DNA from 3 places in the Gulosibacter sp. genome. Region 1 is predicted to be linked to each of the others. Evidence: predicted binding sites of a transcription regulator. Region 1 holds the regulator's gene; each other region holds the start of a gene.
The links. The regulator LexA, encoded in region 1, represses DNA repair genes until DNA is damaged. The targets are predictions, from matches to a motif close to TCGAACANNTGTTCGA.
Positions count from the first base shown of each region.

Region 1 (4,019 bases):
GACCACGACGAACACTTTTCCTATTCTGACCCTGATGTTGACGACCGCAATGAAGCCATCGTCGATCGGGTACTCGCTCGCGAAGAATCGCAGCGAGGCAAAACAACGCTCTTCACCAGCGGACGTGCTGAGGCGCTCGATAATGATGCGGATACGACATACGACTCTGAAATAGATGGTCTGCAGCTTGAACGCGAAGCGCGACGCTCTCTACAGACGGTTGACGGCCTTTCCACGGAGCTCGAAGACGTTACCGAGGTTGAGTACCGACAGGTCCGCCTCGAAAAGGTCGTCTTGATCGGTGTGTATCCCGCTGGCACACAGCAGGACGCGGAGAACTCCTTGCAGGAACTGGCGGCGCTTTGCGAAACCGCTGGTGCCGTAGTGCTCGATGGCGTATTGCAGCGTCGACCGAATCCCGATCCCGCGACCTATCTCGGCCGAGGTAAAGCGGACGAACTCGCGGACATTGTTGCCGAGACCGGAGCCGACACAGTGGTCGCCGACACCGAACTCGCGCCCTCGCAGCGACGTGCGCTCGAGGATGCGGTGAAGGTTAAGGTAATTGACCGCACCGCAGTCATCCTGGACATTTTTAGTCAGCATGCGAAGAGCCGTGAGGGTAAAGCCCAGGTGGAACTCGCGCAGCTTGAGTATCTCTTGCCGCGACTTCGTGGTTGGGGTGCTTCGATGTCTCGTCAGGCCGGTGGTCAGGTCGGCTCTGCCGGTGCAGGTATGGGATCCCGCGGTCCCGGTGAGACGAAGATCGAACTGGACCGGCGACGCATCCACACGCGTATGGCAAAGCTTCGGCGCGAAATCGCCGGGATGAAGACAGCTCGTGATACGAAACGTGCCCAGCGGGAGCGGAATCAGGTGCCAGCCGTTGCGATTGCGGGTTACACCAACGCCGGCAAGTCCTCACTGCTCAATAGGATTACTCGCGCGGGAGTCCTCGTTGAGAACCAGTTGTTTGCGACGCTGGACGCGACGGTGCGACGAACCGAGACCGCAGACGGTCGCCCATACACAATCGCGGACACTGTGGGATTCGTCCGGAACTTGCCCCACCAACTCGTGGAGGCGTTTCGTTCCACGCTTGAAGAGGTCGCCGAGGCAGATGTGCTTGTTCACGTTGTGGATGCCTCGCACCCCGACCCCGCGGGGCAGATCCAGACGGTTCGCGAGGTCATTGGGGAAATCGATTCCCGGCACATCCCTGAACTGATTGTGTTCAATAAGGCCGATCTGATCGATCGAGACACCGAGATAGCCCTTCGTGGTCTGGAACACGAATCAGTATTTGTCTCCGCCCGTACCGGTCAGGGCGTGGACGAGCTCCTCGAAACGATTGCCGAGATGCTTCCGGTCGCGGAAATTGAGGTGGAACTCATCGTGCCGTACGACCGTGGTGATCTGGTGTCCCTGCTGCACAATTCCGGTGGCGTGCTCGAAGAGTCGCATGAAGCTGACGGCACCCACTTGCGTGCTCGAGTGCACGCAGACCAGCTCGGTGCGATTGAACCGTTCCGCGTGGGTGGGGAAGGTGCGCCGGAACGCACTCGACCGACAGTCCGTTCGAAGCCACGCGTCAATGATGAACGACCCAGTACCCGAAAACTCGAGTTGCCGCGTCACGATCAAGCAAGCTAACGACTTGACGCGATCTTGAGTCAGATGAGTGAGGCCGCCCGGGAATCTTCCCGAGCGGCCTCACTCATCGCGCGCAGATTCCTTACGCGAAAGGATCTGGACTACACCGAACGCATTACCGCTACGACGCGGCCAAGGATCTGTGATTCGTCACCGAGGATGGGCTCATACGCGGAGTTTCGGGGGAGAAGCCAGGCGTGACCATCGCGCTGACGGAACACCTTCACAGTGGCCTCACCGTCGAGCATTGCGGCGACGATCTCGCCGTTCTGGGCAGTGTTCTGCTCTCGGACGACAACCCAATCGCCATCGCAAATCGCGGCGTCCACCATCGAATCTCCGGACACCTCGAGCATGAAGAGGTCCCCGAGGCCAACGAGCTGGCGAGGTAATGGCATTACGTCTTCTACCTGCTGCTGCGCGGTAATCGGTACGCCAGCAGCAATTCGCCCAACAAGCGGCACGAGCGCCGTCTCTGCCGGGGCCGTTTCTTCGGTCTCTTCTGCGACCTGCGGCATGTAGAGCAGTTCGATAGTGCGTGCCTGATTCGAGTTGCGGCGAAGATACCCGTGCTTCTCCAACTGGGCGAGTTGGTGTGAAACCGAGGATGAGCTGGCGAGGCCAACTGCGTCACCAATTTCACGAATCGTGGGGGCATAGCCGTGGCGGTTCAGGTGCTCGGCAATGAAGCCGATGACCTGCTCCTGCTTGGCGGAGAGGGGCTTGATTGTGGGTTTCATGGTGCGCTCCTCGGCTTCCTGGTGGGGAAGAACCATCGAATGTCGGTGGCTCGTGGTCTTGTCCTCTTGTGTCGCTTTTGACTCTAGTGGGGATACCTCGAAAATCAAACAGATATTCGAGCGTGTCGAGAAAAAAATTCGAAGAAAATCCTTGCGAAAACCATCGTTCGAAGATAAGTTTAGAACAGACATTCGGAACAGGGTTTCGATCACAACAATCGAACAACCTGCTCAAGTGTTTACCGAAGGGAGAAAGACCATGACTGCAATGTCGCTCCACGACACTTCTCGTAAGCGTGCCGGTCTGAAGCTGACTGTGCGCGGGCGCCGTGTGCTCGCAGCGTTGCTGTTGGCGCCGGTCGGCCTCGGTATAGGTATTGGTGTCGCCCAAATGCCAGCTGCCTTCGCTGGTGATGATGCCGTGGCCCAGGGCGCGCACGAACAGTTCGAAATGCACACGGTGCTCGCGGGTGAATCGCTGTGGGATATCGCCGGGGGGATCGCGGGGTCCAGTGATGTTCGCGATGTAGTCGCGGAGATCATGCGCCTCAACGGGCTGTCCGACGCTTCACTACAGGCTGGTCAGCAACTCGCGCTGCCGAACCTGTAGTGCTCTCCGCGGGTGAAGTTTGTGCCGTGAACGTCGCCTGCGTGCGCAGACAACTCCGCACCTGCCCAGGTATTTCTGCCGCCCGTCTAAGATAGAGCGGTGACTTCCCTAGATGAGCTACCACTTCGTGATGACCTCCGCGGCATCGCACCCTACGGTGCACCGCAAGAACCGGTGCGGATTTCGATCAATGTGAATGAGAATCCGTACTCGGTGCCCGAGGAAGTAGCGACTCATGTGATCCAGCACATCGCCCGTTCTCTTCCGGGCCTCAATCGCTACCCTGACCGAGAATTTGTCGAACTCCGCGAGAAGCTCGCACAATATCTCGGTCACGGCATCTCACGCGAGCAGGTCTGGGCGGCGAATGGTTCGAATGAGGTCCTGCAGCAACTGATGCAGGTCTTCGCGGGCCCAGGCCGCACAGTCATGGGGTTCAATCCGACCTACTCGATGTATCCACTGATTGCTCGAGGCGTCGGGAGCGAATGGATCGGCGCGGAGCGTGACAGTGACTTTGAAATCAGTCCTGAAACCGCGCGGAAAGCGGTAGCGCTCCACCAGCCTGATGTGCTGATCCTCTGCAGCCCCAATAATCCCACCGGTACCGCACTCTCTCTCGAGACTATTGCGGCAGCCTATGACGCCGCTCCGGGAATCGTGATTGTGGACGAGGCCTATGCCGAATTTCGACCCGACGGCATGCCCTCGGCGCTCGAGTTGCTTCCAGGTCGTCCCCGGCTCGTGATCTCACGCACGATGTCAAAGGCGTTCGCATACGCAGGCGCACGTCTCGGCTACTTCGCCGCGGATGCGGCTGTGGCGGATGCGGTTCGACTCGTCCGGCTGCCGTACCACCTGTCGGCAATCACCCAGGCCGCGGCAAGCGGGGCGCTCGACTATAGCGATCTCATGCTCGCCCAAGTTGACCTGATCCGCGAGCAGCGCGATCGACTCGTCGAAGAGATTGCGAAGCTTGGCTACCGAGTATACCCATCCGCTTCGAACTTCGTGAT
Region 1 is NZ_JBQDBE010000014.1:67,481-71,499, forward strand. Features, by position in the region: gene hflX (GTPase HflX) at 1-1,653, shown strand, start outside; gene lexA (transcriptional repressor LexA) at 1,755-2,393, opposite strand; gene ACTHXA_RS10505 (LysM peptidoglycan-binding domain-containing protein) at 2,653-3,003, shown strand; gene ACTHXA_RS10510 (histidinol-phosphate transaminase) at 3,103-4,019, shown strand, end outside.

Region 2 (4,019 bases), on a different contig from region 1:
CGACTGGTGACAAGAACATCACCTCAGGTTTCGGCCCCCGCAAGTCGCCGTGTGCGGGCTGCTCGTCGAACCACCGCGGACTTGACTTTGCAGGACCGGTCGGGATGCCCGTCGGCTCGATTTCTGCCGGCATCGTGATTGATGTGTCCTTTGTCGACAACGGCGGCCTCGGGGTCTACGTCGTCGTGGAGCACCGGATCGATGGCAAGTCCACTCGTTCGGTCTATGCCCACCTGCAGACTGGCTCGCCGACCGTCCAAGTTGGCGACATGGTGCTCGCTGGCGAGCGCATTGGCTCGCTTGGAAACACGGGCTCGTCCACCGGTCCGCACCTGCATTTGGAGATCATTGTGCAGGGCACGCACGTTGACCCGTACACATTCCTGAAGCGCCATGCAGATGGCGAAGACGTCGAGATCATCGACCGACCTTCGATCGAATGGGAACCAGACCAAGACCCAGACTCCGAGGGTGAAGGCTGGAACCCAGACGAGGACACGCTCGAAATCGATCCGGAATCCCTTCCCGACGTGCAGCCCGACGCGGAGGCGCCGAAGCCAACACAGACGACTGCACCCACCCCAACGCCCGGGCCCACCACGAAACCGACGCCCACGGAGCCCGTCACGCCGACACCAACCAAGCCTGGCGGCGATAATCCCGGCACGGATCCGAAACCTACCGACCCAGATTCAGGGACGGATGAAGACCCGGCCACAACGCCGACACCTACCCCGACACCGACTGGGACAGAGACGCCTAAGGCGACGCCTTAGTTTTTGATGTCGGGACTCGGTTGTGGGTTCTTTGTTGCGCCCGAAGTTATGCTGCTCGAGGCTTGGCGGTGGGCGCTTCCTTGCACGTTCACACATTGCATTTGACTTCGTGGCGGGGCTGATTGAGCCTCGCACCAACACACGATCGAGCCTGTTGTGGTGTAAGGCGTGGTTGCGCTTTCGCCTGTGAGGACATCCGAATCGTCAACGGGTTCGCTATCGCCCACCCGCGCTCCCCATTCGCAATGCTGTTTTCTCGCTACCGGTCCTCACATGGGGAGTCGACACAGTCAATGCTCGGGTAGCTGGTGCCCGCGACGTGAATCTCTCGTGGCCCGCACCGGGCACTGGGCGGGTAGACAGGCACAGTCGAATCTTTTCTGTGTTTATCCACATCGAACCTTTTCACTATGATATTTCCTTGAGTTATCCACAGGTCTAGAAATTATGTTTGATGCCTGAGTAACCTCTTCGGGAAAGCCGCTCCAGGAGGTGAACCACCATGGCCTTGTCTGACCCCAATATGCTCCCAGCCACCGACAACGATGCGTTCAAGGGTGATCGTGTTCGACTCGCCGAGTCGTTTCGCGAGTTGAATGAGGTCTGGTCCAGCCTCGGGATATTTCCCGAAGCTGCGAGCGAAGACAGTGGCGGTGCGGATTCCAACTGGGCCGAATCGGTGGCCTCGAGTCCGAGGCTTGAAGACGAGCTTGAGGCTCTATCTGAATCTTCGTTGCTTGAGTTTGTTGACTCGCTCGCGCGCCACTACCGCCAGTTGGGTGCGGTGCTCGCGATCACGACCCGTGAGCTGCGCGACCGGTCGCGCGCTTCGTTGGGTGAGGAACGGCTCGCGTTCCGGCACGGTTACCGGTCTGCGGAGCAGTTTGTGGCGGAACGCCTCGGCACCGATACCCGTGTGAGTAATACCCTCGCCCGTGTGGGTACCGCGATCGTTGGCGAGCGCGGCCTCACCGGGGACCGCGTCCCCGCCCGTACCGAGCACGTGGCCAGTGCGTTGCGCTCCGGGGAACTCGGGCTCGCGTACGCGAACGAGATCGTCACGTCCACGAACCGTCTGGCAACCAGGCCGCATCTTGATCCGGTCGAGCTCCGGCACGGGGAGCGGGAACTGGTCAACACGGCCGTGATGGGCATGCCGCTGCGTGATTTCGAACAAGTCGTCGCGCGGTTGGAAGCACATCTCGATCCGGACGGAGTTGCGCCGTCGATCGAGGCTCAACGCCGCAAACGCGGGCTGTCGTTCCGCACCGATACGAGCAGTGGCATGGTGTACGTGCGTGGCCAGTTCGATGGCGAGTCCGGGGCGTACATCACCCACGCGCTGCAGTCCTACGCCACCGGCGTGCTGCGCAGCTCCCGCGGGCTGAACCATCCCGAGGACCCGAACGCCCCGGACACCGCGAATACCCCGGATACCTCGGGCAGGCCGGACCATCAGGGTCGCTCGGCGCATCAGTCAGTGCATCGACCAGGGGCAGCCGCGACGGAAGCCGGCGAAAGCACAAGCGCAGACACCGCAACGGCAGAAGCAGGATCGGAAACCGCCACCGCAGGCACCAGTCCCGACACAGGCGCCGGCGCGGGCGTAGTTGTCGGTGCTGCTGCGACCACGGTTGCACTGGCCACCGTGGCCTCGCCCGGCGTTGTTTCCGGGGCTGGTCGGGTGTCGAGTGTCTCGTTCCGGCCGGTGGATCCCGCACCGCGTGATGCGGTCGATGCGGAACGCCGCACCATCAGCCAGATCCACGCCGACGCACTCGTTGACTTCGCCAAGCACGTCATCGGCTGCGACCACGAGAAACTCCCCGGCCCGTCCACCACCCTGGTCGTGCGCATCGACCAACACGACCTTCTGCCACCGGCCTCGAGTGCACACGACACCGAGTCCGATACCGACGCTCGTGGCACGACAGATCCCGCACCCTCGAACGACGCCGGGCCGGCAGCGGAGCCCAAGCTGAGGACTGAGTCCGAGTCGAGGACTGAGCCCAAGCCGAAGACTGAGCCCGAGCCGAAGTCCAAGCCCGGGCCCGAGCTGAAGTCCGTGACCGATCCCGATCCCGAGCCGAAGCTGGAGTCCGCGTCCGAGCCGGGCTCGACACCCAGCCTGGCCGGGCCTGCGCGCACCGGGCTCGCGTCAATCGATGGGAACACGCTCATCGATATTGCTACCGCCCGGAAACTCGCCGCCGCCGCGAACATCATCCCCGCCGTACTCGGCACCGACGGTGCCGTGCTCGACCTCGGCCGCGACGCCCGCCACTTCTCCCGCGCACAACGACTCGCGCTGGTCGAACGTGACGGTGGCTGCGCGTTCTGCGGCCTGCCACCGAGCATGACCGAGGCCCACCACATCCGCTGGTGGAAAGCCCACGACGGCACCACGAACCTCGACAACGGGATCCTGCTGTGCACCACCTGCCACCACCGGGTCCACGCCGGCTGGGACATCCGAATCGTCCACAATCCCGAGGCGCCACCTGGCGCGCGTCGCAGCGGCGGGACGGTGTGGTTCATCCCGCCCGCAACGATCGACCCGCGCCAAGAACCACGACTCGGCGGCCGAAAACGCTTCGACATCACCTACCGAAAAGCAAACCCACCAAAGCCGATACCCGAACACACCAACACGAGCTGGATCTCACCCACCGACAAACTCGCCGGGTAGCAGTCGCCTGCGCGGCTTAGCGCCGCCCCATCCCGACGTACTGCCAGCCTGCCTCTCGCCACTCTTCGGGGTCCAGGCAGTTTCGACCGTCAAGCACGAAGCGGTTCGCCACTAGCTTGCCGACCTTTTTCGGGTTCAGCTTTTTGTATTCCTTCCATTCGGTGAGCACCACCACCGCGTCGGCGCCGTCCACGGCCTCGGCGACCGTGTCGACAACGATGCGGCCGGGCTGGCGGGCCCGCACCGCATCCGCCGCCTGCGGGTCAGTGATGCGTACCGTCGCGCCCAGCTCGGCAATCTTCGCCGCGATGTCCAGTGCGGGCGAGTCTCGAATGTCATCGCTGTCCGGTTTGAACGCGGCACCGAGTACCGCGATCGTGGCACCCTCCAATGGACGTTCAAGGTGCTGCTGCAGAATTTCCACTGCCCGCGAGCGCTGCCGCGTATTTACCGCGTCCACGTCGCGAAGGAAGCTCAACGACTCACCGCTACCCAACTCATCCGCCCGGGCCATGAATGCACGAATGTCCTTGGGCAGGCATCCACCACCGAAG
Region 2 is NZ_JBQDBE010000013.1:83,106-87,124, reverse strand. Features, by position in the region: gene ACTHXA_RS10085 (M23 family metallopeptidase) at 1-776, shown strand, start outside; gene ACTHXA_RS10080 (DUF222 domain-containing protein) at 1,279-3,465, shown strand; gene ACTHXA_RS10075 (UDP-glucose dehydrogenase family protein) at 3,482-4,019, opposite strand, start outside.
Region 2: ACTHXA_RS10080 (DUF222 domain-containing protein) is a predicted target of LexA. The motif match lies at 1,216-1,231, and genes of this name have one in related genera.

Region 3 (4,019 bases), on a different contig from region 1:
ACCGAGCCCCTGCGGGTTGAACTCAAGAGTCGGCACTGAGAACGACCCATAGCCGCCCTTTAGGAATAGCAGCGGCAGGCCCGCATTGCCATTTCCGACACCGAAATCTCGCACATCACCGAGCACCAAAGTGTGATCACCAAGTGGAACCACATTGCTAATGTCCGCTTCAAACCACGAGACAGCGTCTTCCAGCCTCAGGATGCCACCGTCCGTCGCCGTCCATTCCCCCTCGGTGAAACGAGTCTCATGGTTCTTGGCAAATGACCGCGATAGCGCCTCGTGCCCGGCAGCAAGGACCGACACACAGAAACGGCCACTCTCGATGATTCGCTTGGCGGTGTAGGAGCCTGTTGCGGGCATGAACCCCACAACAGGTGGATCCTCGGACACAGCACTGAACGTGCCGACTATCATGCCAATAGGCTGCTTGGTCTCGGGGTCAACGCTGGAAATGATGCACACACCTGTCGGATACTCACCGAGTACGGCACGCCACCAAGACGACTTATTCGTTTTGGCATCGAGTGCGTTCACCGGGTCCTTCCCTGTTGAGCCAGTCACGGTCCCTAAATTGGGATTCGATGACATAGAAAACCTCCTTTGGTTCGGTTTCGACGCTATGTGAACCGCCACGGAAAGCGGACGGTTCGAAGCACTGAACTTCGTGGCGCTACCGTGCGTGGCGCACAATGCACTAGTGGCTGAGCGACTCGCTCGGAACGGTGGACCGAACCGGAGGGAGGGCGGACACTGACCCGGGATTGTGTAGCTTCGGGTCTTTGAAACCGTTGAGGTCGTAGCTGTCGAGGAACGACTGCGTGTAGTCACGGATGTCATTAAGTGATCCGGTTGTCTGGTGGTGCGTGAGGATATCGAGGTAGGTCTTCTCCGGCTGCCCCCAGTAATTGAGCTCATACAGCTCGTGCCGCGCTCCGAATTCACTGCCGATTGAATCCCACAGCGCCTTCATCACCTTTGATCGGTCGAGTGCGGTCAGGCCGTTCGAGCCGCGAAGGTATCGGTCAAGATCGCGTTTGATTTCCGGGTTTTGGAAGTCTCGAACGTTTGAGTTCAGGTAGATCAAACCGGAGGCAATAATGGTCTCGATGATCTGTCGCATACGGCTGTAATAGCCCGGTGCCATTGCCGCGTAGCTGAATGCAGTGTGCGAATTCGGAAGCAAGCTGTCTCCGAATCCTGTGGTAGCGCCTTCAATCATTCCGTCGCGCAGTCCCGTGACGAGCCCCTTGAACGCGAGCAGTTCGCCCAGTTGTGCTTGGACTCCACGGAACTGGCCAGCACCGGTGACATCGAGGGCATGGGATACGAGGCCGATGATGAACTCGAGTTTCGCTTCCATGCGAGTGGACGCCTGGAACGCGGCGCGAGGTCCCCAACTAAAGTCGCCATTCGTGAACTCAAAGACGGTTTCTGGGTCGTAAGCGATGACGTTTTCCCAGGGGATAAGCGCGTTGTCGAAAACGAGGATTGAATCGTTCTCGTCGAAACGGCTCGAGAGCGGATAATCGAAGGGGCTTGCGGCTGCCGCCGCAGCAAATTCGTAGGATTGGCGTGAATAGAGCTTCACACCCGGAGCGTTAACCGGTGCCATGAAGATGAGCGCGAACTCTTTCGATGCTCGCGGGCCAATGTGCGATACGTAGACATACTGCGTGAGTGGGGACCCGGTCGCGACTACCTTTGCACCGCTAATGATCAGGCCATTGTCTGTCTCTTTCTCGACGTGAACGAAGACGTCCCGAGCATCCTCCATACCTTTGGCGCGGTCTACCGGTGGGTGAACGATCGCGTGCCCGACATGGAGCACTTCTTCTTGAATACGGCGGTACCAATAGGATGCGTTTGAAGCGTACTCCCCGAAAAATGACGGATCGGCGCCAAACATCGCGGTGAGCGAAGCCTTGTAATCGGGTGTCCGTCCCATCCAGCCATAAACCTGCCGCTGCCAATCCTTGATCGCCAACTTTGACGCGACTAGGTCTTCACGGGTACGTGGTGCTTTGAAAAACGCGTGCGTGTGACCACCGTTACCGGTGTCAGTGGGAGACGCCGCCGGTGAATTTGGATCTTGGATTGAGTCAAAAAGCGCCGCGACTGATTGTGCGGAGTTTCGGTAAGCGGGATGTTCGGTGACATCTGCAATGCGCTCACCGTAGATGTACACTTCTCGATCGTCTTTGAGGCTCTCAAGATATTCCGCTCCGGTCTGGGGTCGGTTGGAAGCGCCGGAAACTAGTGGTTGGCTCTGGTCCGCCATGGCCTGTCCTTTCGTCGTTGAACGCAGGTGAGATGAGCGCTCGGCACTGAGCTGCTGAATTGCTGAGCTGCTGAGCTCTGCGAACGATATGTACGGTAGTACATATCCGTTTGCGGCGAAATGGATCGGTTCATGCCCTTGAAAAGACTGTCCTAAGGGACGAAAGCGAGCGAGAAATGCGCTCGAACACGTGTACGTATGGTGCAGCATGCACAGTCGCGTGCTCGTGACCGTGGGCTATCCGGTCCGAATGATTACTTGGGCTCCGTTGCGGGTGAACCGCGCAATATGAGCGCAATCTGCGGCTCGATGTCGTCTGCGAAGAACAGTAAGTCAAGCAGCGCGGACTGCATACCGACTCCGTCGAATAGGTAGCCGAGGGCTGAAGCTGTGGTTGCGTCGGTGTAATTCGAGATGAGATCGACGAAGTCTTGCGACCATGTGAGACTTTCCTCACGGAGGTCAGGCTTGTGCAAAGAGAAGAAATATAGTTCATGCTCAAGCACGAGGAGACGGTGTCTGCGGACCGTAAGGTTTTCGATTAATTGGGCAAGTCCGCGACTGAGTCCAACTTCCGACACTGCTTTTTCGAGAGCTTCCCTCGCGTAATTGCGACTCCGGATCCGGGTTGTGCGCAGCATTTCTTGGACAAGTTCGATCTTATCGGTGAAGTGATACGTGGTTGAGCCGAGGGGGACATTCGCCTTTTCGGCGACGGCGCGGAATGTCAGTCCATCCATGCCTCGATCTTCAACCACGAGTAGCGCGGCTTCGATGAGTCGCTCTCGACGTCCCGGGTCAAACCGCCGTGTCGACTTACCCTTTCCTGTATCCGCCATGCGAATACTGTACGTCGGTACGCATTGAAACGAGCGAGTGGGTTGAGCTGTGCCGGGGCTCTGTCTCAGAGTTCGCGGGAATCATAACGCCGCGCCGCCTCCGCACCCGCCTCTTCAAGCCACCGCCCTGTGCCCTTCATCGCTTCCTTGGCGCCTCCCGCAAGATCAGCCAGCGCGAGCGAGTCTGAAGGGCCATATTTCACGTCGCGGCCCTTGAACTCTTCCGCCACGCGCCCCGCAATAATGACCACAGGAACGTCACTTTCACTCGCGAAGTTGAGCACCGCCGAGGGCACTTTGCCCGCGAGCGACTGCGTGTCGAAGCTACCTTCGCCCGTAATAGCGAGGTCGGCGGCTGCAATTTTTTCGGGCAGGGCAATGGCATCCGCAATGGTCAACGCGCCTGCTTGCACGGTCGCGCCGATGGCAAGCAAACCGTAGGCAGTGCCGCCCGCGGCGCCGGCGCCGGGAACCGAACCATCCACACCGAGCAACTGCGCAACGTGTGCGAGACCCGCCTCGAGCTCGACCACATCCGCATCCGATGCACCCTTCTGCGGGCCGAATACCGCAGCCGCACCCTCCGGCCCGAGAAGTGGATTCGTGACGTCGGTGAGCGCAACAATCCCCTCGGGCGGCAGCGCGGGGATCACCGCGAGGTCAATGGTGGCCACCGCGTGGAGTCCGCGATTGCCGAGCTCAATGTCCTGACCCTCAGCATCCTGAAACTTCGCGCCGAGCGCCATCAGCGCCCCGACACCGGCATCGGTGGATGCGCTGCTTCCGAGACCGGCGAGCACGCGCCTCGCACCTTGCTCGGTTGCATGGCGGATCGCTTCGCCGAGCCCGTAGGAGGTCGCGAGGCGGGCAGTGTCGGGGGAGACCGCATCCAACAGTGC
Region 3 is NZ_JBQDBE010000003.1:140,154-144,172, forward strand. Features, by position in the region: gene ACTHXA_RS03125 (flavin reductase) at 1-591, opposite strand, end outside; gene ACTHXA_RS03130 (4-hydroxyphenylacetate 3-hydroxylase N-terminal domain-containing protein) at 698-2,281, opposite strand; gene ACTHXA_RS03135 (TetR/AcrR family transcriptional regulator) at 2,536-3,120, opposite strand; gene ACTHXA_RS03140 (glycerate kinase) at 3,186-4,019, opposite strand, start outside.
Region 3: ACTHXA_RS03130 (4-hydroxyphenylacetate 3-hydroxylase N-terminal domain-containing protein) is a predicted target of LexA. The motif match lies at 2,464-2,479, and genes of this name have one in related genera.